2 regions of the Streptococcus zhangguiae genome follow, and region 1 is predicted to be linked to the other one. Evidence: predicted binding sites of a transcription regulator. Region 1 holds the regulator's gene; the other holds the start of a gene.
The links. Region 1 encodes HrcA, which represses chaperone genes, less so after heat shock. Its sites were predicted from a motif close to TTAGCACTCNNNNNNNNNGAGTGCTAA; they were not measured.
Positions count from the first base shown of each region.

Region 2: a site for HrcA is predicted at 3,653-3,679, ahead of groES (co-chaperone GroES). Genes of this name have one in related genera too.

Region 1 covers NZ_CP072115.1:223,211-235,270, reverse strand. The annotation lists gene J5M87_RS01305 (amidase) at 1-980, opposite strand, end outside; gene J5M87_RS01300 (helix-turn-helix domain-containing protein) at 1,564-2,460, shown strand; gene J5M87_RS01295 (ABC transporter ATP-binding protein) at 2,522-3,358, shown strand; gene J5M87_RS01290 (ABC transporter permease) at 3,351-4,079, shown strand; gene dnaJ (molecular chaperone DnaJ) at 4,612-5,742, opposite strand; gene dnaK (molecular chaperone DnaK) at 6,922-8,745, opposite strand; gene grpE (nucleotide exchange factor GrpE) at 9,237-9,749, opposite strand; gene hrcA (heat-inducible transcriptional repressor HrcA) at 10,068-11,102, opposite strand; gene J5M87_RS01265 (hypothetical protein) at 11,288-11,488, opposite strand; gene J5M87_RS01260 (DUF2812 domain-containing protein) at 11,485-12,018, opposite strand; gene J5M87_RS01255 (hypothetical protein) at 12,020-12,060, opposite strand, start outside.
Region 2 covers NZ_CP072115.1:111,183-123,242, reverse strand. The annotation lists gene rpsL (30S ribosomal protein S12) at 1-30, opposite strand, end outside; gene J5M87_RS00795 (LLM class flavin-dependent oxidoreductase) at 231-1,280, opposite strand; gene groL (chaperonin GroEL) at 1,700-3,322, opposite strand; gene groES (co-chaperone GroES) at 3,339-3,623, opposite strand; gene J5M87_RS00780 (single-stranded DNA-binding protein) at 3,789-4,184, opposite strand; gene ytpR (YtpR family tRNA-binding protein) at 4,249-4,881, opposite strand; gene J5M87_RS00770 (thioredoxin family protein) at 4,885-5,205, opposite strand; gene J5M87_RS00765 (DUF4651 domain-containing protein) at 5,202-5,486, opposite strand; gene pepA (glutamyl aminopeptidase) at 5,538-6,611, shown strand; gene J5M87_RS00755 (bifunctional folylpolyglutamate synthase/dihydrofolate synthase) at 7,146-8,402, opposite strand; gene J5M87_RS00750 (folate family ECF transporter S component) at 8,463-9,017, opposite strand; THF riboswitch at 9,058-9,147, opposite strand; gene J5M87_RS00745 (ECF transporter S component) at 9,247-9,774, opposite strand; gene J5M87_RS00740 (pyridoxamine kinase) at 9,771-10,631, opposite strand; gene J5M87_RS00735 (acetate kinase) at 10,907-12,060, opposite strand, start outside.

The DNA.
Region 1 (12,060 bases):
GTCGCCTTGCGCCCCAAACTACGTTCAATTTCCACAAACATCTGTGCCGTTTCAACACTATTCATCATGTAATAAGAACGAATAGCTTCTATCCCATCTAGCGGATCTCTCGTCAATTCAACCACTTGATGCCCCAGTTGCTCCAAGAGGGGCAATATACTTAAAACAGCCTCCTGCGCTTCTTTTTCTACCTGCGTTCCAATGGGGGATTTGAGCGAAAAGGCAATTTTGAGCGATCTTTTTTCTGGAGCGAACAGACAATCCCAAGATAGGGTTTGCAAAGGGAAAGGTGCCTCCACTTGATAGGTCTGCAAATGATAGAGTAGTCGCTTGGTATCTCGAATTGATTTGGTCAAGGCAAAATGGACAGAAGCCCCTTGCCAACCGCGGTAAGAGGAAGGCCCAACTGGTATCCGTCCTCGACTAGTCTTTAAACCAATTAAACCATTGAAACTAGCAGGAATACGGATAGAACCACCACCATCTGAGGCACCCGCTAGAGGCACCATACCAGAAGCGACAGCAGCTGCCGAACCACCACTTGATCCACCTGCATTTCGCGTCACATCCATCGGTAAATTCACAGACCCATGCACTTGGCTATCTGAAATATTCTTAAAACCAAACTCTGGCGTATTAGTTCGTCCTAGCACAATAAAACCTAGCGCTTCCATCCGCTGCGTATAAAGGTCACTCTTTTGTGCCCTATAATGAGTAAATAAGCGAGAGCCAGATGTGGATAATTCCCCTTCCTGTTCTTGGCCTAAATCTTTTAACAGAATCGGAACACCTGCAAAGGGCTGATTATCTTTTTTCACATTTCTTGCTTGCTCCAACGCTCGCTCATATTGAGTGCTTACAACTGCATTCAGAACTGGGTTCAATTCCTCAATCTTGTCAATACTTGCTTTAACACATTCTTCCGCTGACACCACGCCGCTTCTAATAGCCTCTGCCATAGCTGTCGCATCTTGGTACATTACTCTTCTCCTTTTTAAACCTCATTTAGCCATTCTGTCCTCTGAATGCTAGCCTATCACGAAATAGAAAATTCAGCAAGTCCGACTTGCTAAATAAAAAAGAAATAAACTATAGTGAATTGAATAAAGGTTAGGACATCGTTCAGTCGCTTTGCTTCAATAGTCCAGTGGACTGTTGAAGGTTGGAAATAGGGATTATGGAGTAATCCTCAATTAACGCCTAGTTCTATCTGCAACTCCTTGCCTTATCCTATTCCTTCATAAGATACAAAGGACGTCAAGAGCAAAGTATACCCATAGGGCATCCGTATCTGTAGAACGAGCAAGCTCGTAACAGCTACGGTAAGATAGGAGATGGACGATGTGTTCGATGAACACAAGGAAATCTATCCCTAAAGGGAGCCTCAACTGTAACCAGCTAAAGCTGGAACATCTGCGTCTCTTTTTTACACAGCTCTTAGTCCGTGTTCAGTTCTCAATCCACTATATGTTTAAAAACGTTTGAGTTGCCTCTACAACAATTCCTAAATGTTAAAATTTTGGTATAATTAAAAATATACTAAATGCAGGAGAATCCATAATAGTGGGAGATATTAAGGTTGAGATTGGAAAAAGAATCCGTTCGGCACGACTAAACAAAGGCCTTACGCAAATAGATATTTGTGATGACGAATCAGAGTTAACCATACGACAATTGGCTCGGATAGAGAACGGCCAAGCAATGGTAACGTTACCTAAAATAATTTTTTTATCAGAAAAGCTTGGAATTCCAGTTCAAGATTTACTCGATAGGAATAAGATTGAGATCCCAAACAGATATTTAGAACTTAAGAATAAGTTGATTAAATCACACACTTACGGCGATGCGGAGCGAATCAGACAACACGAATTAATGTTTGATGAAATCTATGAAGAATTCTACGACAATCTACCGGAAGAAGAGCAATTATTGGTAGAGGTTTTACAAGTTAAATTAGATGTTTTTTCAAGTAGAAATTCTGAGTTCGGAATTCGTTTACTCGAGGAATACCTTCATCAGATTCTAAAAAAGAAGCACTACAGTTATAATGATTTGCTGATTATTGATTTATATCTCTTTTGCTGCGCCATCGATTTGGAGGATAAAACCTACTTCGAGGAATTGTCACAAAAAGTCCTGTCCTACATTGATTACAGCGATTTTGAACGAATGTATGTATTAGAGAAAATATTATTGTCTATACTGACACAGATAGAACCAGATCAGTATCTTTTATACACAAAAACCTTTAGAGAAATTATAGAAACAACGAATAACTTCCAGCATAAGCCTGCTATTTATGCTTTTGAAGCAAAATATTATTTACAAGTACAGAAAGACATTGAAAAAGCTACAGAGTCGTACGATAAGTCGATTATGTTCGCAAAAATGCTGAACGATACAGTGTTAGCAAGTAACCTTGAAAAAGAAAAATCGGCAGATTTAGGCAACCTGACTTAGAAGTCATGTTGCTTTTTTATGTTTTCAATATAATAAAACCATAAAGAAAGGAAGGATTGATATGACTAGCACTACGATTGAAGTAAAAAATATTGTAAAAAAATTTGGAACGAAGATTGCTTTAGATGCTATCAGTTTTAAGATAAAGGAAGGAATGATTTTTGGTTTTTTGGGTCCATCTGGTTCTGGCAAAACAACTATGATTCATATTCTTACAGGACAATTAGCACAAGAACAAGGAATCGCCGAAATTTTTCAAAAAGATTCTCGGAATATAACTGCAGATGATTTTGAGAAAATCGGAATCGTTAGCGATAAGAGTGGATTTTACGAAAAACTTTCACTAGAAAAAAATCTACAATTTTACGGCAAATTATATGGTGTAAACAATGAAAAAATAGATGAACTTTTGCAAAAAGTAGGATTGTATGAGAGCAAAAAAATACCTGCCGAAAAATTATCAACAGGAATGAAACAGCGAATGTTACTAACTCGAGCCTTGATAAATAAGCCAAAAGTTTTATTTCTTGATGAGCCTACAAGTGGTCTAGATCCAACAACTTCTCAATCTATTCACAAACTATTGATTGATTTGAAAAATCAGGGAACATCTATTTTTTTAACAACACATGATATGAGTGAGGCGACCTTACTTTGCGATGAATTAGTTCTACTAAACAAAGGAAAATTAGTAGAAGCAGGTGTACCAAAAGAGATTATCCAAAAATACAATACAAGCAAAAAATTAAAGTTAACCTACTCAAATTTTGAAGAAAAAGAACTGACTTTCTCAGAATTTGAAGGATTAGACTTAGCGAATGTTGTAGCAGTTCATTCTTGTGAACCAACACTAGAGGATATTTTTATACAGCTTACAGGGGAGAAATTAAATGTTTAAACGAATGAAAGCTTTGATTTGGCTAAGAAATCAGATTTTAATGACTAATAAGAATTTACTTGTCCAAATTTTATTACCATTCATACTCGTGCTACTGTATAAAAACATTGTAGGATTGACCGGTATGAAGTTGATGTTTGCATGCTTATCAATGGCAATTTCAATATCTATTGGAAATATGATTTCAACCATCATTTCAGAAGAGAAAGAAAAAAATATTTTAAAAACATTGATTTTAAGCGGTGTTCGATACAACGAATATATCTTATCTGTCCTTATCCCTCCCATTATTGTTACAATCGTTACTATGACTGTGTTTCCCATTTTAACAGAATCAAATATAGACGATTTGTATTTAGAATATTCCGTAGTCATATTGTTAACTTCTTTAGCAGTGATGTTGATGAACATGTGTATTGGATTGCTGTCATCCACTCAATCACAAGCCCAAATCAATGGATTACCGATCACGTTTATTGTAGCATTATTACCAATGTTTTCAGGCATAAAAGATAGCTTAAAAAAGGTTGTAGATTGCAGCTTCATGGGAGCCTACACGAACTTTTTCACTGACCCAGAATTTTCAATTAGCGATACTTCTATTAAAATCTTAATTATTTGGAATATCTGCTTAAGTCTACTTGCTTTCTTAGCAATAAAGAAAAGTAAATCTCTGGAAATAAACAGAAGACATTCTTTGTCTAAGTTAAAATTTTTCTAGTAAAATAGGTGTTATCCGGGCATAAAGTCATATATTTATAGGCGGATATGCCCTTTTATATTGCTTGTGATTTGTCGCAGTTGCACCAATCAATGTATTCCTTAATTTGATGCTTACATCTCTCTCGCTTAATAAAATGCCCGTATTTACATTATTGTAACTAACTCCCCTCGTCCGAACAAAAAAGAACCTCCTTATAAGAGGTTCCCAGAATGTAGACAAACCGCACAATTCAGAAAAACATTACAATGATATTTAATTTTCTGTAGTTTTAAGGTTAGAAAATTTGTGAGCGTAGCGAGCACAATACCGCCACCTCCGCCGTGCTAAAAGTGACAGAAAACGTTCATTTAATAACGTTTTCTGTCATTCGGCATCTTCGAGACCTTAGACTCGAAGATGAATCATGGAATTCCGAAGGAAGTCGCTGATGTCCGAAAGCACATGAGGACGGTGGCAATAAAAAGACTTTTTCTTCAAGCTGAGAACCTCCTTATAAGAGGTTCCTTGCATCGTATCTCAAATTCGTTTTTTATAAATCATCAAAGGCGTCTTTGACCTTATCAAAAAATCCTTTTTTCTGTGGATGAACAGAGATATTTCCTGCTGCCGCAAACTCTTTCAAAGCTGCTTTTTGCTTTTCATTGAGATTAGTTGGCGTGACGATATTGACAGTCACGTATTGATCACCAACAACACCTCCACGCAGACTCGGTGCCCCTTTTCCTTTTAAGCGGAATTTCTTGCCCGTTTGCGTGCCCTCAGGAATCACCAAATCGACATCACCATGGACTGTCGGTACATGTACCGTATCCCCCAATGCAGCCTGAACAAAGTTTAAATTTAATTTATAGTGAATGGTCGTACCATCACGTTCAAACTTGTCTGAAGCCTGAACTTGAATGACAACAAAGAGATCGCCGTAAGGGCCACCATTAAAGCCTGCTTCTCCTTGACCTGCAAGACGAATTTTCTGTCCTGTTTCTACACCAGCCGGAACTTTTACAGTAACTGTATGAGCCTGCTTTTCATGACCAGTACCATGACAAGTATGACATGGATCTTTGATTTCTTTTCCACGACCATGACAGACATCACAGGTTACCTGGCGGCGCATCATACCAAGCGGTGTTTGGGTGTCCACATTAATGACTCCAGCACCATGACAGCGACCACAAGTGACCGGACTGGTGCCTGGTTTCGCACCAGAACCTGTACAAGTTCGACAGGTCGCCTCACGATTGTAGCTAACTTCTTTTTCTGCCCCAAAAATCGCCTCTTCAAATTTCAAGTTAATTCGGTATTGAAGATCATCTCCTTGACGCGGTGCATTTGGATTGCGACTTCCTCCACCACCTCCAAAGAAGCTAGAGAAAATATCTTCAAATCCTCCAAAACCTGAACCGTCAAAGCCACTAAAGCCTCCGCCACCGAAACCACCTTGGGCACCAGCAGCTCCAAATTGATCATAGCTAGCGCGTTTTTGGGCATCACTAAGCGTTTCATAAGCCTCTTGAATGTCCTTATATTTTTGCTCCGCACCAGCCTCCTTATTGATATCAGGGTGGTACTTCTTGGACATTTTCCGATAAGCCTTTTTGATTTCATCCTGAGACGCATCTTTTGACACCCCCAGACGATCGTAAAATTCTGTATTGTTCATTTAAGATACCAAGCCCGTAAACGGCAAAGTCAAAATAGCAAATGTGACGAAGACGCTTGCGTATAGGAAACATTTGTCTTTTTGACACAGACGTTAGGGCGGGTTCATTTCCTTTCTGTTAAGATACAAAGGGCGTTAAGCGGACAAAGCCAAAATAGAAGATCTAACAACGGACGTTTATGTCCTAGGAAAATCTATACCTAAAGGTAGCCATATCTGTAAGCCAGCTATGCTGGAACAGCTATGTCTCTTTTTGGCACAGTCCGTAGCCCGGGTTCAGTTAAGAACGTTTGTATTCCTTTCTATTAAAAATGTAGATTGAGCAAAGTCAAAATAGTAACTGTGACGAAGACGCTTGCGTCTAGGAAACGTTTGTCTTTTTGACATAGATGTTAGGCGGGTTCAATTACTGAAACCATCTATCCTTTCTTGTAAAATATTGGAACAGGAACAAGCTTTCCGCTCGCGTTCAATTTAGTTCCTTTCTGTTAAGATACAAAGGGCGTTAAACGGATAAAATCAAAATAGAAGATTTGACAACGGATGTTTACGTTCTAGAAAAATCTATACCTAAAGGTAGCCATATCTGTAAGCCAGCTATGCTGGAACAGCTATGTCTCTTTTTGGCACAGTCCGTAGCCCGGGTTCAATTCAGAACACTTTCCTTTCTATGTCATATTAAGTCGTTAAACAAATCGAAGAATAATAGAAAATCGTTCAGTACTTCCTCAAAAATCAATGACTCTTTCCATTTCTTACTAGCAAAGCAGGAGCCAAGAAATCCTCCCTAGCTCCTTGCTATGTGTATCCCGCGATACTTGTTTTCATTTGTTATACATAGACCTGCTCTTTTCAAATTACATTAGCAGAATTGAGTTCCGATTAGTTGAGCTCAGACAACCTATATAAGCTGAACTGAGTTCGAGCTAAGAACTTCGGAAAAAAGAGACAAAGATGTGTTGATTTCAATCAACTACAGATTCGGCTCCCTTTAGGGATAAGCCACCTTGTGTGCATCGCACACGGCGATGGCTTCCTATTTTTCTTTCGGTTTCTTAACGTCGTCACATCATAGTTAAACTCGGACTAAAAGCTCGGAAAAAAGATAGATACCCCTAGAAGCATTGCTCCTGCGTCATATCTCCTATTTTCCTGTTGCTTTTTACACGTCCTCGTATCCTACTTTTCCGTAAACTCTCCGTCTACTACGTCATCGCCTGCTTGACCTGGGTTAGCCGCACCTTCTGCGCCCCCTGCTGCTTGTTGGGCTGCTGCCGCTTGTTCGTACATCTTAACAGCTAGGCCTTGGGCTTTTTCGTTCAAGTTTTCCAATTTCGCCTTCATGTCGTCCAAGTTATTTGCTTCTTGAGCAGCTTTCAATTCGTCAAGAGCTGCTTGTGCCGCATCACGTTCTGCGTCAAAGCCTTTGCCTTCTGTTTCTTTGATTGTTTTTTCAGTCGCAAAGATTGCTTGGTCAACTTCATTACGAAGGTCAACTTCTTCTTTACGTTTTTTATCTGCTTCTGCGTTTGCTTCTGCATCTTTCATCATGCGGTCAATTTCTTCATCTGTCAAACCTGAATTTGATTGAATAACGATGGTTTGCTCTTTTTGCGTTCCAAGGTCTTTAGCCTTAACAGATACGATACCGTTTTTGTCAATATCAAAAGTTACTTCGATTTGAGGAATACCACGAGGTGCAGCTGGAATATCTGTCAATTGGAAACGACCAAGTGTCTTGTTGTCCGCTGCCATTGGACGCTCACCTTGAAGAACGTGAATATCTACCGCTGGTTGATTGTCTGCTGCCGTTGAGAAGACTTGTGATTTAGAAGTTGGAATGGTTGTGTTGCGGTCAATGAGTTTTGTAAAGACACCACCCATTGTTTCGATACCAAGTGACAATGGTGTTACGTCAAGAAGAACAACGTCTTTGACATCACCAGAGATAACCCCACCTTGGATTGCAGCACCCATAGCTACAACTTCGTCTGGGTTTACAGATTTGTTTGGTTCTTTACCAGTTTCAGCTTTCACCGCTTCAACAACCGCTGGAATACGTGTTGAACCACCTACAAGGATAACCTCATCAATTTCTGAGATAGAAAGTCCTGCGTCAGACAAAGCACGGCGAACTGGCTCTTTTGTGCGTTCTACAAGGTCACGTGTCAAATCATCGAATTTCGCACGAGTAAGGGTCATTTCCAAGTGTAGAGGTCCTGCTTCTCCTGCAGTGATAAATGGCAAGCTGATTTGAGTTGAAGTGACACCTGAAAGGTCTTTCTTAGCTTTTTCAGCCGCATCTTTCAAACGTTGCACAGCCATTTTATCTGCTGACAAGTCAATGCCGTTTTCTTTCTTGAACTCTGTAACCATGTGGTCGATGATTTTTTGGTCAAAGTCATCTCCACCAAGTTTGTTATCCCCAGCAGTCGCAAGAACATCAAAGACACCGTCACCTAACTCAAGGATTGAAACGTCAAATGTTCCTCCACCAAGGTCAAATACCAAGATTTTTTCTTCTTTGTCTGTCTTATCAAGACCGTAAGCAAGAGCTGCTGCTGTTGGCTCGTTGACGATACGCTCTACTTCAAGACCTGCAATTTTACCAGCGTCTTTTGTTGCTTGACGTTGTGCATCGTTGAAGTAAGCTGGGACTGTAATAACTGCTTTGGTTACTTTTTCACCAAGATATTCTTCTGCATAGCCTTTCAAGTATTGAAGAATCATCGCAGAGATTTCTTGTGGTGTGTATTCTTTCCCATTTGCAGCAACTTTTTCAGCAGTTCCCATTTTTGATTTGATGGAGATAATCGTATCTGGATTTGTTACAGCTTGGCGTTTTGCTGCATCACCAACGATGATTTCACCATTTTTGAATGATACAACAGATGGAGTTGTACGATTTCCTTCTGGGTTTGCAATGATTTTACTTTCTGTTCCTTCAAGAACAGCGACTGCAGAGTTTGTAGTTCCTAAGTCAATACCAATAATTTTAGACATATATTTTTCCTCTTTTTATAATTTTTTCTTTGTTTGATACTCTTCTTAGGCGGCACGGACGTTAGCAGCTTCCTTCGGAATCTCATAACTAAATTTTGAGCCCAAAGTCTCAAAATTTCCGAGTCACAAAACGCTAGCGTTTTGTGACTTTTGCCACGACAAAGAGTATCGGTAAGGCTCACTTCGTTCGCTTCATTGTTGACGCACCCGAAAAAGCAAGTTTATTTCTTATTTTCATAGTTTATCGTCATTTCGGACAAATAGTCATAATAAACAATTTCTTTTATTTATATTTGGATTTTTTAGCTATTAACAGTAGGACTGCTGTTGTAAATAAAGAGGGAAGTAAATAACTACTTTCGCTCATTACAACATTAAATCCGATGATAAATAATATTTTAAAGACCAAAATATTAACAATAAATAAGGCTAAGAATAGCAATAAAATTTTTAAAACTCTTTTATTCTTGTTGCTCATTTATTCCCCTATACTAGCTATACACCACCACCATAGCAGGGCGAAGTACCCTTTCATGCAGTTTATAGCCTTTTTGGAAGACTTGTGCAATCGTGTCAGCTGGATGTTCGTCATCTGCTGGCATGGTTTGGATAGCCATGTGGAAGTTAGGATCAAATGCCCCGTCTGCTGCTACTTCTTCAATCCCCTCGTCTTTCAGTGCTTGAACCAGACTTTCTTGAACCATTTCAAGGCCTTTTTTCACGTCATCTGTCAGACCTTCTACGGCTAGCGCACGCTCTAGGTTATCAAGCGACGGCAAGATTGCCTTAGCTAAATCCTGACTGCGATAGCGTTGCAAGGTTTGACGTTCTTCGCTGCTACGGCGTTGAATATTTTGCATTTCAGCTACGGCACGCAGATACTTGTTTTCAAAGTCCTCAGCACGTTCATTCGCAAGTTCTAATTCCGACTTTTCTTGAGTTGCTTCTTCTTGGACAACTTCTTCTGTCCCTTCCACTTCCTCAAGCTGTTCTTCTTTTTTCATTTCTTCGGTCACACGAAACCTCCTTTTTATTCATTTCAACTATTCTCTAAGATCTTTGTGCATTGTCCTTACTTTTTAACGCTCTCATGTTTTGGAGAACTGAGTTCGAGCTAAGCCCTTTGTGAAAAAGATAAATCTCTCTAGAGTCCAAAGACTCTGCGACAGATTTCCTATTTTCACTTTGGGCTTTTTACGCTCTCACATCTTAATAAACTGAACTCGGGCTAAAATCTCGGAAAAAAGACAAACACTCCTAGAAGCCTCAGCTTCTTCGTCGTATTTCCTATTTTTCATTCGATTTTTTCACGCCCTCGTATCTTAATGCACCTCGTAATGGTTGCTACTTAGATATCGATAGAAGTCGGTTAACTTCATCATGAGAACTCGGTTCACGAGATTGATAAGGCTCATCATGCGGTTGTAATCCACATTGATTGGTCCGATGACGGCTAAGATTCCGAATCCACGATAAGGGATGAGAAACTTGGTTGTCACTACGGTCAGATGAGCAAGCGATGGTTCTCGACTGTCTGCCACCTTGACACTCTGCATTTCAGCTTCAGCTAGATTGCTTCGCATTTCAAGAGCTACTTTTTGCGGAAATTCAAAAAACTGGTAAGCCCCAATATCCGCAAAATCAAGCAAGCGAATCTTTCCAGCCGTCACCACATTCTCGGTAAAAAGATCTGAGAAAATGTGTTCAAATAGATGCAAGACATTATCTGTCGTGACAAAATGCCGTTGGATAATCTGCGGAATTTCGGTCCTGAGTTTGTAATGAATATCTAGTACCGTTTTCCCCAGCAATCGTTCTAAGACCAGATTTCTGACTTCCCTTAAATCTTCACGGAGAAAATTCTTAGGAATGGCAAATTGTCTGGTCAGCGTTTTTGACTCATCTAAGGTCATCACAGCCAAAGCTGCATGCTGACTGAGAATGACGATGTCAAACGCTGTGAGTTTCTGCTGACTAGGTTCAACATCAAGCACCGCCACCGTACAGGACGTTAAATCCGACAAGATGGTCGCTGCTGTCTGCAAAATGTCATCCAGTCGGAAAAATTCCTGATCAAAACTCCTGACAACCTGATACATATCTTCTTCAGCTAAACTATCAAAGGTTAGGGAATGCTCCACAAAGTATTTGAAGCCTTCTACACTAGGCATTCGACCACTCGAGGTATGAGCTTTTTCAAGCAACCCTTTTTTCTCCAACGCCGCCATATCATTTCGAATGGTCGCACTACTTGAGGCAATGCTATCTTGAAGGGCCTTCGATCCGACTGGCTCGTGCGTTTTCGTAAAGATTTCAACGATCAAATTTAGAATTTCATGTTGGCGTTCTGTTACCAAAACCTCACCTCCATTCGGAATTCCAGCATTAGCACTCTTATCCTCTGAGTGCTAACTCATGATTCTATTATACACCGATTATTCTTAAAGTCAAGGTAGAAAAACAAAAAATTAGCACTCTTTTGATAAGAGTGCTAAAAATCAGTCTAAAGACCTAGACGCGCCATAGTTAACCAACTACCTGTCTAGTCCTGTTCTGTGTTCTTCCATTTCCAGAAGCGATACAGGATAATCCCTATCAAAACAGGGTGAATCAGGACAATCGTATCCGTCACGATTTTAGGAAACGTCACCTGCTCAAACTGTAAACGAGGCAGATTGAGAAAAAAATTAATACATAAAATAGGTATGGCTGCAATTGCCACTTTCGGACACTGTTTTTTCATTTTAATCCCCTTTCAGCGTAACGCTTTTGCAATTTGTAAAATCCAATCCCGCAATAGAAAAAGACAAAAAGGTAGGCAAGAGACAAAACTCTCCACATCCATAAGGACCAAGTATTCTCATCTCGAGGATAAAAAACCCGCCAAAAGACAGTTAGCCCGATTAGCACGACAGCCAAAAACCGCCACTTGAAGATTTGTCCAATCATGTCAAGTTTGCTCTGACGATCGCTATAAATAGTTGCTTCTTCAACTGCTGTCATAGGTTTGCGAAAATAGACAAAATTATTGCAAGTTCCGAGATTCTCCCAGCCATAGTCCTCATACATTTGGTAATAGGCATCCTGATCCTCTCCCAATCTCGGCTTGAAATCAAGGCAATAGGCCACTTCTTCCGGTTGGCATTTTTCAAAAATGAATAGACAGGGAAAGCGTACTTCTTTTAACTTCCAACCCTTACGGTGCATGTCGGTTAAGTACTCTTCTTCCTTTTCAAAATCTGTAATGAAGAACAACTTCCATTCTTTTTTCATCTTACAGCTCCTTTTTCAAGCGATACAATGTGCACAGTTGAT
Region 2 (12,060 bases), 110 kb from region 1:
TTTACGTACCAACTGGTTAATTGTAGGCATCTACATTCTCCTGTATAATTTTTTATTTTTGGTTGATAGAGCACTTGGTGACAGCCCCTATCTGTGTGTACTTTGCAACTATTTGTCAGCACGTCTCTGTACACTTTTGAGAGACCAAAAGTAAAAAGTACCGTCTATCATCATAACACAAACGATGCCCTGTGTCAACTATCTTTGCTGAAACATTTCTTGTTTAACAGCTATTTTCCTTTAGTGGCAAAATAGGCTCGAACCCTTGGTGCAACTTGTTCACCATAAAGCCGAATAGCTTTTAACGTATCCTCATGTGGCATAGACCCTACTGGAAGATGTAACATGAAACTATCCAGTCCTAATTCCTCTACCACTCGAATGATCTTATTTGCTACCGTATCAGGATCACCAACAAACAGCGCACCATCTTCACCGATACTCTTCAAGTAAGCATCATAGGTCAATTCTTTCCAGAACGGTCTGTCCTTACTAATCGCATCTACTAACTGCTTGGTCGGATAGAAATAGTCTTTCTCCGCCTGTTCCTTGTCCTCAGCAATCCAGCCCCAAGAATGCGCACCAACGGTCATCTTGGCTTCGTCATGCCCTTTCAAACGGCCTATTTTCCGATACATATCAACTAAGGATTTAAAATAACGAGGGTTGCCACCAATGATGGCGTAGACAATCGGCAATCCTAAAGTTGCAATTTTCTGCGTGGATTCAGGACTGCCTCCTGTTGCAATTTTGATGGGAAAATCTTCTTGCACCGCTCTTGGATAAACAGGTCTACTCTCCACACTTTGGGTATGTTGTCCCTGCCACTTCAGATGAATGTCATTTTTGATGGCCAGAAGCATTTCTAACTTTTCGTCAAATAAATCTTCGTAGTCCTTCAAATCATAGCCAAATAAAGGAAAGGATTCGATAAAGGAACCACGTCCTACCATGATTTCTGCTCGGCCATTTGATAAGGCATCAAGCGTCGCATACTGTTGATAGACCCGAACAGGGTCGTTTGAGGACAAAACCGTCACAGCACTAGACAAACGAATATGCTTGGTGTTAACCGCACCCGCAGCCAGCACAATCTCCGGTGCCGAGACCGCAAAATCCTCCCTGTGGTGCTCACCAATGGCATACACATCCAGTCCAACCTGGTCTGCTAGCTCAATCTCCTCCACCAAGTTCCGAATCCGTTCAGCGTGACTGACTGCTCGCCCTGTCTTTTCAAGCGGAGTTGTCTCTCCAAATGTAGAAATACCTAATTCAACCATCCTGTGTCTCCTTTTCTGTTGTTAAGAACATTTTATCACTAGTTAGTGAATGTTAAAAATAATTTGTTTCTGGTCATCTTTTCGAAATATAGTGGACTAAGAAAGGAATCGGACATGGTAAGGAGCCACAGATAGAACTGGCGTTAATTGAGGATTACTCCATAATCCCTATTTCCAACCTTCAACAGTCCACTGGACTATTGAAGCAAAGCGACTGAACGATGTCCCAACCTTTATTCAGTTCACTATACAAAGAAACACATCAACATATGTAAGATGAGCTAGGTAACGTGCGATTTTAGCAGGCCAAACATTGAAAATGATATTCAAAAAGACTTAAAATCATCCTCCGTTAAGAGAATGATTTTAAGTCTTTTGCTCGTTCAGAGATTTTTTGCCTAGTCTCTTTTTTAGCTTTACTACATCATACCGCCCATCATACTTGGATCCATTGCTGGAGCTGGAGCAGCCGGTTCTGGTTTGTTTGCAACAACTGCTTCTGTTGTCAAAATGAGACTTGCAACACTTGAAGCGTTTTGTAAAGCCGAACGCGTTACTTTGACTGGGTCAATAATTCCCGCTTCAATCATGTTGACCCACTCACCTGTCGCGGCATTAAAACCTGTCCCTGCTTCTGCATGTTTCAAGCGGTCAATTACAATTGATCCTTCAAAGCCTGCATTGAGCGCAATTTGACGAACTGGCTCTTCCAAAGCACGAAGAACAATGTTACGACCTGTTGCTTCATCGCCTTCAACCTCAAGGCCTGCAACTGCATCCATCACATTGACAAAGGCTGTTCCACCGCCGGCAACGATTCCTTCTTCAACAGCTGCACGAGTTGCATTAAGAGCATCTTCGATACGAAGTTTCATTTCTTTCAACTCCGTCTCTGTTGCAGCACCCACTTTAATAACTGCCACACCACCTGATAATTTCGCCAAGCGCTCTTGTAATTTTTCACGATCAAATTCAGATGTGGTTGTTTCAATCTGCGCTTTAATCACACCGATACGATTGGCAATCGCCGCTGCATCGCCTGCACCCTCTACAATGACTGTTGTATCTTTATCAACTGTTACTTTAGAAGCCTGACCAAGCGCTTCAATGGTTGCATCTTTTAATTCAAGTCCCAAATCATCTGTGATAACTGTGCCACCTGTCAAGATTGCAATATCTTCCAACATAGCCTTACGACGGTCTCCGAACCCTGGTGCTTTTACTGCAACAACATTAAAAGTTCCGCGAATCTTATTCAAAACAAGTGTTGGAAGAGCTTCTCCGTCTACATCATCTGCAATAATCAAAAGTGGGCGGCTCGTTTGGAGAATACTCTCTAATAGTGGCAAGATTTCTTGAATGTTTGAAATCTTTTTATCTGTGATTAAGATATAAGGATTATCAAGGTCTGCCACCATTTTTTCATTATCTGTCACCATATATTGAGACAAATAACCACGGTCAAATTGCATACCTTCTACAACATCTAGTTCCGTTTCCATCCCTTTGGACTCTTCAATTGTAATGACACCATCTTTGCCAACTTTTTCCATCGCTTCGCTGATATATTCACCAACTTTTGTACTACGAGAAGATACAGCTGCAACTTGAGCAATTGCTTCTTTATTTGCAACTGGGACAGAGTTCGCTTTAAGAGCTTCTACGGCTGCCCGTACTGCTGCTTCAATTCCACGACGAATACCGATCGGGTTAGCTCCCGCAGTGACATTTTTAATTCCTTCGCGGACAATTGCCTGAGTCAATACAGTTGCTGTCGTTGTTCCATCACCTGCAATATCATTGGTTTTAGAAGCAACTTCTGAAACGAGTTTTGCCCCCATATTTTCAAAGTGGTCTTCCAATTCGATTTCCTTCGCAATAGTGACCCCATCATTCGTGATAAGAGGTGAGCCAAACGCTTTTTCAAGTACCACATTACGACCTTTTGGACCTAAGGTCACCTTTACGGTATCTGCTAAAATATCAACCCCGCGTACCATACTACTACGTGCATCTGATGAAAATTTAATTTCCTTTGCCATTTCTTTTCCTCCGTCCTTATTCTACTACTGCAAGAATGTCTGCTTCTCGAACGAGCAATACCTTCTCATCACCATGTTTTACTTCAATACCTGCATGGTTTTCAAGTAAAACGGTATCGCCAGATTTTACACTCGGTGATACCAATTCCCCAGTCAAGGTACGGATTCCCTCACCAACAGCGAGTACCTTTGCTGTTTTTGTCGTTTCGTGTGCATGTCCAGCAAGAACAAAACCACCTACTGTTTGCTCTTCTTGCTCTTCTAGTTTTACGACCACTCGGTCATTTAATGGCTTAAGCATAGCATACCTCCAAGAATGTCATTCTATTTTTAGCACTCCTTATACCCGAGTGCTAATCTCTGTTCTTATTATATCATTTGGTCAAAAATAGTCAAGAGAATTTCCTTGCCCTATCAGAAATCAGACCATAGACCGACTTTCTAATCATTCACAGATACGGTTGAATTAGAAAGGCAATTCCTCTTCTTCCAAGACTAAATCCGCCAAATCTTCTCCAGTAGCATTCTCACGCATGGCACGCTGAGCACGACTTTCTAGTAATTGAAAGGATTGTCCAAGAACTTCTGTCGCATATTGAGTTTGACCATTTTTCTCGTATGTACGAGTGCGGAGTTCGCCATCTATTGACATCAAGCTACCTTTTCCCGCATAAGAAACAAGGGTTTCAGCCAATTTTCCCCAAAAAATAACTGTTATAAAATCTGCAGGGCGCTCTCCATCTTCTGTCTTAAATCTTCGATTGACTGCCACTGTTATTCGCGTAACATGTTTTCCATTTGCAGTTTGTTGTAGCTCTGGCTGTGCCGTTAAACGGCCAATAATAATCACTTTATTATACATCTTTTATCCTCCTACTTATCTATTCGAAAAAAGATGCAAAAAAAGTTAGCTCAAGCCAACTTTTTTAATTATTATCCTTCCAATGTCTTGCAGGGTCAAATGGCGTTCCTGCTACTTCACTTGAATCTAGCTCAATTACACCACGTTTCTGTGGGGCATTTGGAAGTTGCAATTCACGTGGGCTACACATCATCCCAAAGCTTTTTGCACCACGTAATTCTCCTGGGAAAATTAGACTGCCATTTGGCATCATCGCACCAGGCAAGGCAACAATCGTTTTCAAACCAAGGGCAGCATTCGGCGCTCCTGCGACAATTTGAACTGTTTTTTCTTCCCCTATTTTAACTTGACAGATATTCAAGTGGTCACTATCTGGATGAGCAACCAATTCCACAATTTCACCAACGACAAATTTGGACTCCTTATCATTGACCAACGATTCTGCGAAGCCTTCTTTTTGTAATTCTTGATTGAGAACAGCTACATCTTCATCCGTTAAAAAAACTTGACCACGGCCTGAAATTGTCAACAAGCTAGAGACTTGAAAAATATTCCACGCTACAGTTTCTTGAGTGTCTATCAGAAAGACACGCGCAACATTTCCTTTACGTTCAACAGCCACTTGGTCATTCTTACTATCTGCCACAATAACCATTAAGACATCACCAACATGTTCTTTATTATAGGTAAAAATCATTTCTTATCCTCTCACATTCGCTAAAAAATCATTGATTTCCTGCTTGGTTTTCCGGTCTCGATTGACAAAGCGGGCTATTTCCTTGCCATTTTCCAAAACAACTAAACTGGGAATCCCAAAAACATTCCACTGCTGGGCTACTTCTATATACTCATCTCTGTCCACCAAGACAAATTGAAAGTCTGGATTTTCAGCCTCAATCTCTGGTAAAAACGGCTTAATAAAGCGACAATCACCACACCAATCGGCAGAAAAGAACAAGACTTGTTTTCCTTCTTGCTCGACAAGACCAGCCAATTCCTCAAGACTCTTTGGAACAATCATATCAATTCCTCCTCATACCAAATCACACCTGCTTCATTTTCAAACAGATAGACTGTTTCATCTTCCATGACAACACCACCCACTAAACGGCGCTTATTTGATTCTACCTCGTTGATAAATACAGTTGCAATTTCTCCATATTCTGCAAAAAATGTACGCACTTGCTGGAGAGCTTTCGCTTTTTTTCGTTCTTCATACATGGTCATCGAAAATCGCGTGCTAGCTGCGAGAATACCCGCTCCAACTACACCTGCTAGCAAGGCTGCTTTTTTCTTGTTCATATCCAACATTTTACCACAATTCGTGATAAAATAATAGACAGGAGGATCATTATGTCACATTCTATTTTATTTGAAAAAATCAAAGAAGTTACCGAATTACAAGGTATTGCTGGATTCGAACACGAAGTTCGCAATCACATGCGCCAGAAAATCACCCCACACGTTGATCGTATTGAAACAGATGGATTGGGAGGGATTTTCGGAATCAAGGAGACAACCGAAGAAAACGCTCCCCGTATTCTTGTAGCTGCCCACATGGATGAAGTTGGTTTTATGATTAGTCATATCCAGGCAGACGGAACATTCCGAGCAGTAGAAATTGGCGGTTGGAATCCACTTGTCGTCTCTAGCCAGGCCTTTACACTACACCTGCAAGACGGTCGAAAAATTCCTGTTATTTCTGGATCTATGCCTCCCCACCTTTCCCGTGGTACGAATGGTAGCGCTGGACTTCCTGCTATAAAAGATATCATCTTCGATGCAGGATTTAGTTCAAAAGAAGAAGCAGAAACATTTGGCGTACGTCCTGGTGACATTCTCGTTCCGAAAAATGAGACCATTTTAACTGCAAATGGCCAAAACATCATTTCCAAGTCTTGGGATAATCGTTTTGGGGTGCTAATGGTAACAGAATTGCTCGAAAGCCTATCAGGTGTCACTCTCCCAAATCACTTGATTGCTGGCGCCAATGTCCAAGAAGAAGTTGGCTTACGTGGTGCATACGGATCTACAAACAAATTTAACCCTGACATCTTCCTCGCTGTGGATTGTTCCCCTGCAGGTGATATTTTTGGAGAACAGGGCAAAATTGGTGACGGTACCCTCTTGCGATTCTATGATCCAGGTCACATCATGCTCAAAAATATGAAGGACTTCCTTCTCACAACCGCAGAAGAAGCCGGTATTAAATTCCAATATTATTGCGCAAAAGGGGGTACGGATGCAGGAGCTGCCCATAAGCAACTACACGGTATTCCGTCTACTACAATTGGTGTTTGCGCTCGGTATATCCATTCACATCAAACTCTTTATAATATGGATGATTTCATACAGGCTCAAGCCTTTCTACAAACTATCGTGAAAAAGCTAGACCGTTCAACAGTTGATTTAATCAAACAATACTAAAATGAACAAGGTAGGATTTGAATCCTACCTCTATTATTATAATTAACAAAATAGAGCGACAAAGTAGTTATACTCAATTAAAATCAAAGTTAGCATTTGGGGATGCTTTCTTAAATAGTGCGGGCGCAAGCAACCTCCCTTGGAGTTTCAATTGCTTATTTTTGAGCCTAAAGTCTCAAAAATGCCGTGACTAGCAACTACTTTACTGTTGCTAGTCATCCCACTATTTCGAATGCATCGTCTTTGGCTCACTTCGTTCGCCCCATTTTCTTAATGAGTAGATAGTTATAAGACGAGATAGCTATTCTTGAAGTTTAGTGAGTATTATTGACCATGATATTCGTTTTTTAGCCCCCCAAAAAAATCATCTAATCAACGCCACACGAAAGATGAGCTATGGTGGATTGAGAAAGAAATAGGACAAGGCAAGGAGCTACAGATAAAACTAGCGTTCATCAAAGCGACTTAACGATGTCCTAACCTTTATTCAATTCACTATACAAGGCTACTGAGACACTTATTGAATAACCAGTCCTATTCCCATTCCTCCAAGATGTACTTTCTCACACCACTGATAAAGTAAAGAGACCCTGTTATCACGTATAGACTATTTGAAGCAGAACGATCAACTGTCTCTAACCACTCTGTAAAAGAAGGCACCCTAGGATAATCCTTGGGATACGCTTCAAAAGGCACTGCCCTGTCATCAGAAAAACTTGTTACGGTCACATCTCCCATATTCTCTAATTGTTTCAACATGGTATCAACTGGTTTCGTATTGATTGCCGCAAATAAAAAATGAATCACATGAGTTGGATACTGCTCTTGTAGAAACTGACACAAAGCAGCTACACCTTCATTGTTATGCGCTCCATCTATCACAAGATTGTCGCGCAAAAATTCAATCCGTCCTGGCCATCTCGCTTCTGAAAGTCCTCGGCGAATAGCTGTTTCATCTATTTTCGGAAAGTTTGCTTGTAACAATTCTGCTGTCTGAATTGCCAAAGCTGCATTAGCATATTGATGCTGACCATGCATACAGATGTGTAAACTCTCCAACTGCGAATTGTCTGAAAGATAGTCAAAGCCCGTTGCAGACGACTTCACTTGAAACTCTCTTCCTAAGGCATAGGTTACACCTTGTAATTGTCTCGCTCTTTCCTCAAAAACCGTGCAAACATCTGAACGGTCACTAGCATAGATTAACGGAACTCGCTCTTTCAGAACTCCTACTTTTTGCTCTGCAATTTCTTGATGCGTTTCGCCTAGAAAGCTCTGATGATCCAAGCCTATGGAAGGACAAACGACCGCTAGTGGCCTCAAGACATTGGTCGCATCTAAAAGTCCGCCCATTCCCGCTTCAACTAACACAATATCTACCGGCTGATAGTTAGCTATATAAATGAAAAAAACAACAACCAACAGTTCAAACTCCGAGGCTTCACCAAATACTGTTTCATTTGGTAAGCGCCTAGCAAGCGGTAGTAAGTCTGATACAATCTGCGCAAAGTCATCTTCAGAAATCATCTTCTCTTGGGAAACCAATTGCTCGCGGTAATCCAAAATGGATGGCGAGGTAAAGCGCCCTACCCGATAACCAGCTGCAATCAGAATGGATTGTAAGGCATTTAAGGTAGAACCTTTGCCATTTGTTCCTACAAAATGAACTGCTGGAGTCTTTTGCTCTGGATGCCCCAATTGTCCGAGTAACCACTTGACACGTTCCACACCATTTTTTAGTTCAACCTTTGGCTGAGATAGCAACCAAACAAGCGCTTCTTGATAATTCATTGCTTTCCTTTCTTTCTATAAAAATAAGCAACAATGGGATGAATTGTTGCCTACTTTTTCTTATCTTGGTAATCCCATTAGTTTACGAATCTCTGGAATCCGTTGCAACTGCGGCATAATCAGCATCGTTACCACAATACGCATAGGAATCTCAACAACAGCCTTTGTCACACGTGAGCTATATAGGACAATCCATGGTGTTTTAAAATGATAATGTAGCACAACCGGTGTCATCACAAAAGAGGTTACCAGTAAAATGAGACAGACAACCATAGCTACATAAAGCCAGTCTTTTTTCTCTGCTATATTCAATTTCTTGCGGTAGAAAAAGAGACCATATAAAAATCCAGATACTACTTCAATCACCGTAAAACCTAAAATAAAGGTTTGTCCACTCATTAAGACGGCAATCGGATCAATAATCAGTGCCACAAGAGCTGACCAAATAGGTCCTGCAATCGCCCCTAGAATTGTATTGGTCAAAAATGTAAACTGGAGTTGCAAAGTATTGGAAAAACGAATAGAAAAGACATTTTCTACAATAATTCCCAAGGCTGATACAACTGCAATGGCAGCAAGTAACTGCACCGATAATTTCGGTATTTTCTTTTCCATAAGGAAGCTCCTTTTTAACATTAGAGCTGTCGTTATTCTCGACAGCGGATGCAATGGTTTACCGCGCTTTCGCTTCGTTGTATGGCGACATCCCATCCATACACACTTAACGCAAACCACCTACTCTGCGCAAATTACTTTGCCCCTTCATTCTACCATATCCATAACATTTTTACTAGAATATTTTCTAGTAAAATTATTATTTTTGTAAGCGTTATTACACCTGTTTTTACAGACGAATGATTCGTTTTAAAATAGGATACAGGAGTGGAACCGCAACAACGGTTACCAAGGCTGTTCCAATTGTTCCACTAATTTTAACAACAGCTCCTCCTATAGCTACTTGTAGCTGAAGACCCCCTATCACACTATTTATCAGTGTATATTTGACCAAATTACTAACGATTTTTGTCATCGCTGCAACAACGCCAACAAGGATAATATGATGTGTGGCATCATTTGAGTGCATGATTTTTTCAAATACTAAATGAAGTACGAAGCAAACAATAAGAGATTCCAATATTGTCACCCAAGCTACTGCTGCATAGCCATTTAACATATCAAATAACCCCAAGCCAATCGTAGCTACTAGCGCTCCAATTTTCGAACCATATAACAAAACAGCTATCACTACGAGAGCATTACCTAAATGAACAAACTGAGACCCTAAGGGAATCCGTAAAAATTGTACAGTAATCAAGATTAGGGCAGCATAAAGACTCAGTTCGACGAGTTGACGCGTTGTCAGACGATTCATCTGCATTCCTCCTTTACGTTCTCTACTTGTTGAATCAAATATGATAAATAGGGCTCATAGCACAAGCCAAATTTCACATCACGCTTCAAGGCTAGCGTATGTTGTAAGATTTTATCTAAAAAGTTAAGAGCAACTTCTATGATCTTCTCCATTGCCAAACCATGGAAATAACCCGCACCTATAACCGCAGTTAATAAGTCCCCCGTTCCAAAAAAGCGATGAGGATAGGCTTTTGACATATGGTAGGAAATCTTTTCCGTTTCACGATTAAAATAGGCTACTCCAATGCTTTCTTTGTCAAACGAAACGCCTGTTACAATAATCTGTCTAACTTCTAACTTATTTAATGCAACCAATAATCTTTCAATGTCGGCTTTCCCATATCTTCCTCCCAAATAAGGAAAGTCAGCCAATAAACATGCTTCGGTAATATTCGGAGTAATCACATCTGCTCCCCTACAAAAGTGACGCATAGACGAAACAAATTCTGTTGTATATCCAGTATACAGCCGTCCATTATCTGCCATAATAGGATCAATAAAGCGCGGAATCTGCCTACGAGCAGCAAATGTAGATACCAAATCCAGCTGCTCTTGCGCCCCCAAATAACCGGTCATTATCCCGTCTATTGGGAAATTGATAGTCTCCCATTGCTCTAAAAAACCATTCATCGCGCTCCCCAGAGGGGTCATACCAATATTGTCAAATCCTCCTGTATGTGAAGATAATAAAACGGTTGGCAACGGAATCACCTCAATTTGGCAAGCAGACAAGATAGGTAATCCTGTCGATAAGGCAACCTTTCCCAAACCAACAATATCATTTGCAACGATGACCGACTTTGTTTGTTGATTCATCTATCCACCTCCCTACTGCTATCCTCTCTAAGCTTGAATAACCCTATTGTAGGAAAAACATTCCTCACTTACAAGAGCAAAAACAAAAAACTGTCCCGGTACAGATTCTGTTTTCTTCTAACAATATAGAAAGGAATAGGACAAGGCAAGGAGCTGCAAATAGAACTGGCGGTCATCAAAGCGACTTAATGATGTCCTAACCCTCATTCAATTCACTATAGTACACAAAGACGGATAGCCAACTACTGGCTATCCGTCTTACTTATTTGCAATTCTTATTTTTTCAAGCGTTCTACATCACGTGCAATCACAAGTTCTTCATCAGTAGGGATGACCAAGACTTTGACCTTCGAATCAGCCGTTGAGATATCACCTTCTGCTCCGAAAACATTCTTTTCAGGATCCAATTCCATCCCAAACCAAGACATACCTTTCACAATTGCATTGCGTACTGTTACAGAGTTTTCACCGATACCAGCTGTAAATACCAACGCATCCGCTCCATTGAGTACAGCAAAATATTGAGCAATAAATTTTTGCAGTCTATTAATGAACATATCAAAAGCAAGGGCACATTTTGCATCGCCGTCTGCACGACCTGCTTCTATCTCACGCATGTCGCTTGATACCTCTGCAATCCCTAAAAGACCAGATTGTTTGTTCAATGCATTAACAACGTCTGCTGCATCTTTTAATTCTGCAACATTCTCAATCAGGTAAGGGATAATCGCAGGGTCAATATCTCCAGAACGTGTTCCCATCATCGGTCCAGCTAACGGAGTGAAGCCCATTGACGTATCAACTGATTTCCCGCCGTCAACAGCAGTAATTGAAATACCATTTCCAATATGAGCTGTAATGAGTTTTAAGTCTTCGATTGGCTTATTTAATACTTTTGCAGCCTCTCGTGAAACATAATAGTGAGATGTTCCATGAGCACCGTATTTACGAACTTGATGTTCTTCATAATATTTCGTTGCAATTGGGTAACGATAAGCAACATCTGGCATCGTTGTATGGAATGCTGTGTCAAAAACAGCCACACTTGTAATATCTGGAAGGATATTTTTAAAAGCACGGATACCAGCAGCATTTGCTGGGTTATGAAGCGGTGCTAGTGCTGATAATTCCTCGATTTTAGCAAGTGCTTCATCATCAATCAAAACTGAATCTTTGAAAAATTCACCACCAGCTACCACGCGGTGACCAACACCTGTGATTTCTGAAAAATCTTCAATAATGCGATGTTCCAACAAATCATCTAATAAGATTTTCACAGCCTGTACATGGTCAGCAATATCTAGCGTTTGACTAGCAGCTTGACCATTGAATTTAACAGTTGAAATAGAATCTTTCAACCCAATCCGTTCAATCAAACCTTTCGCCAATACTGTTTCTTCTGGCATTTGATATAATTGCCATTTCAGAC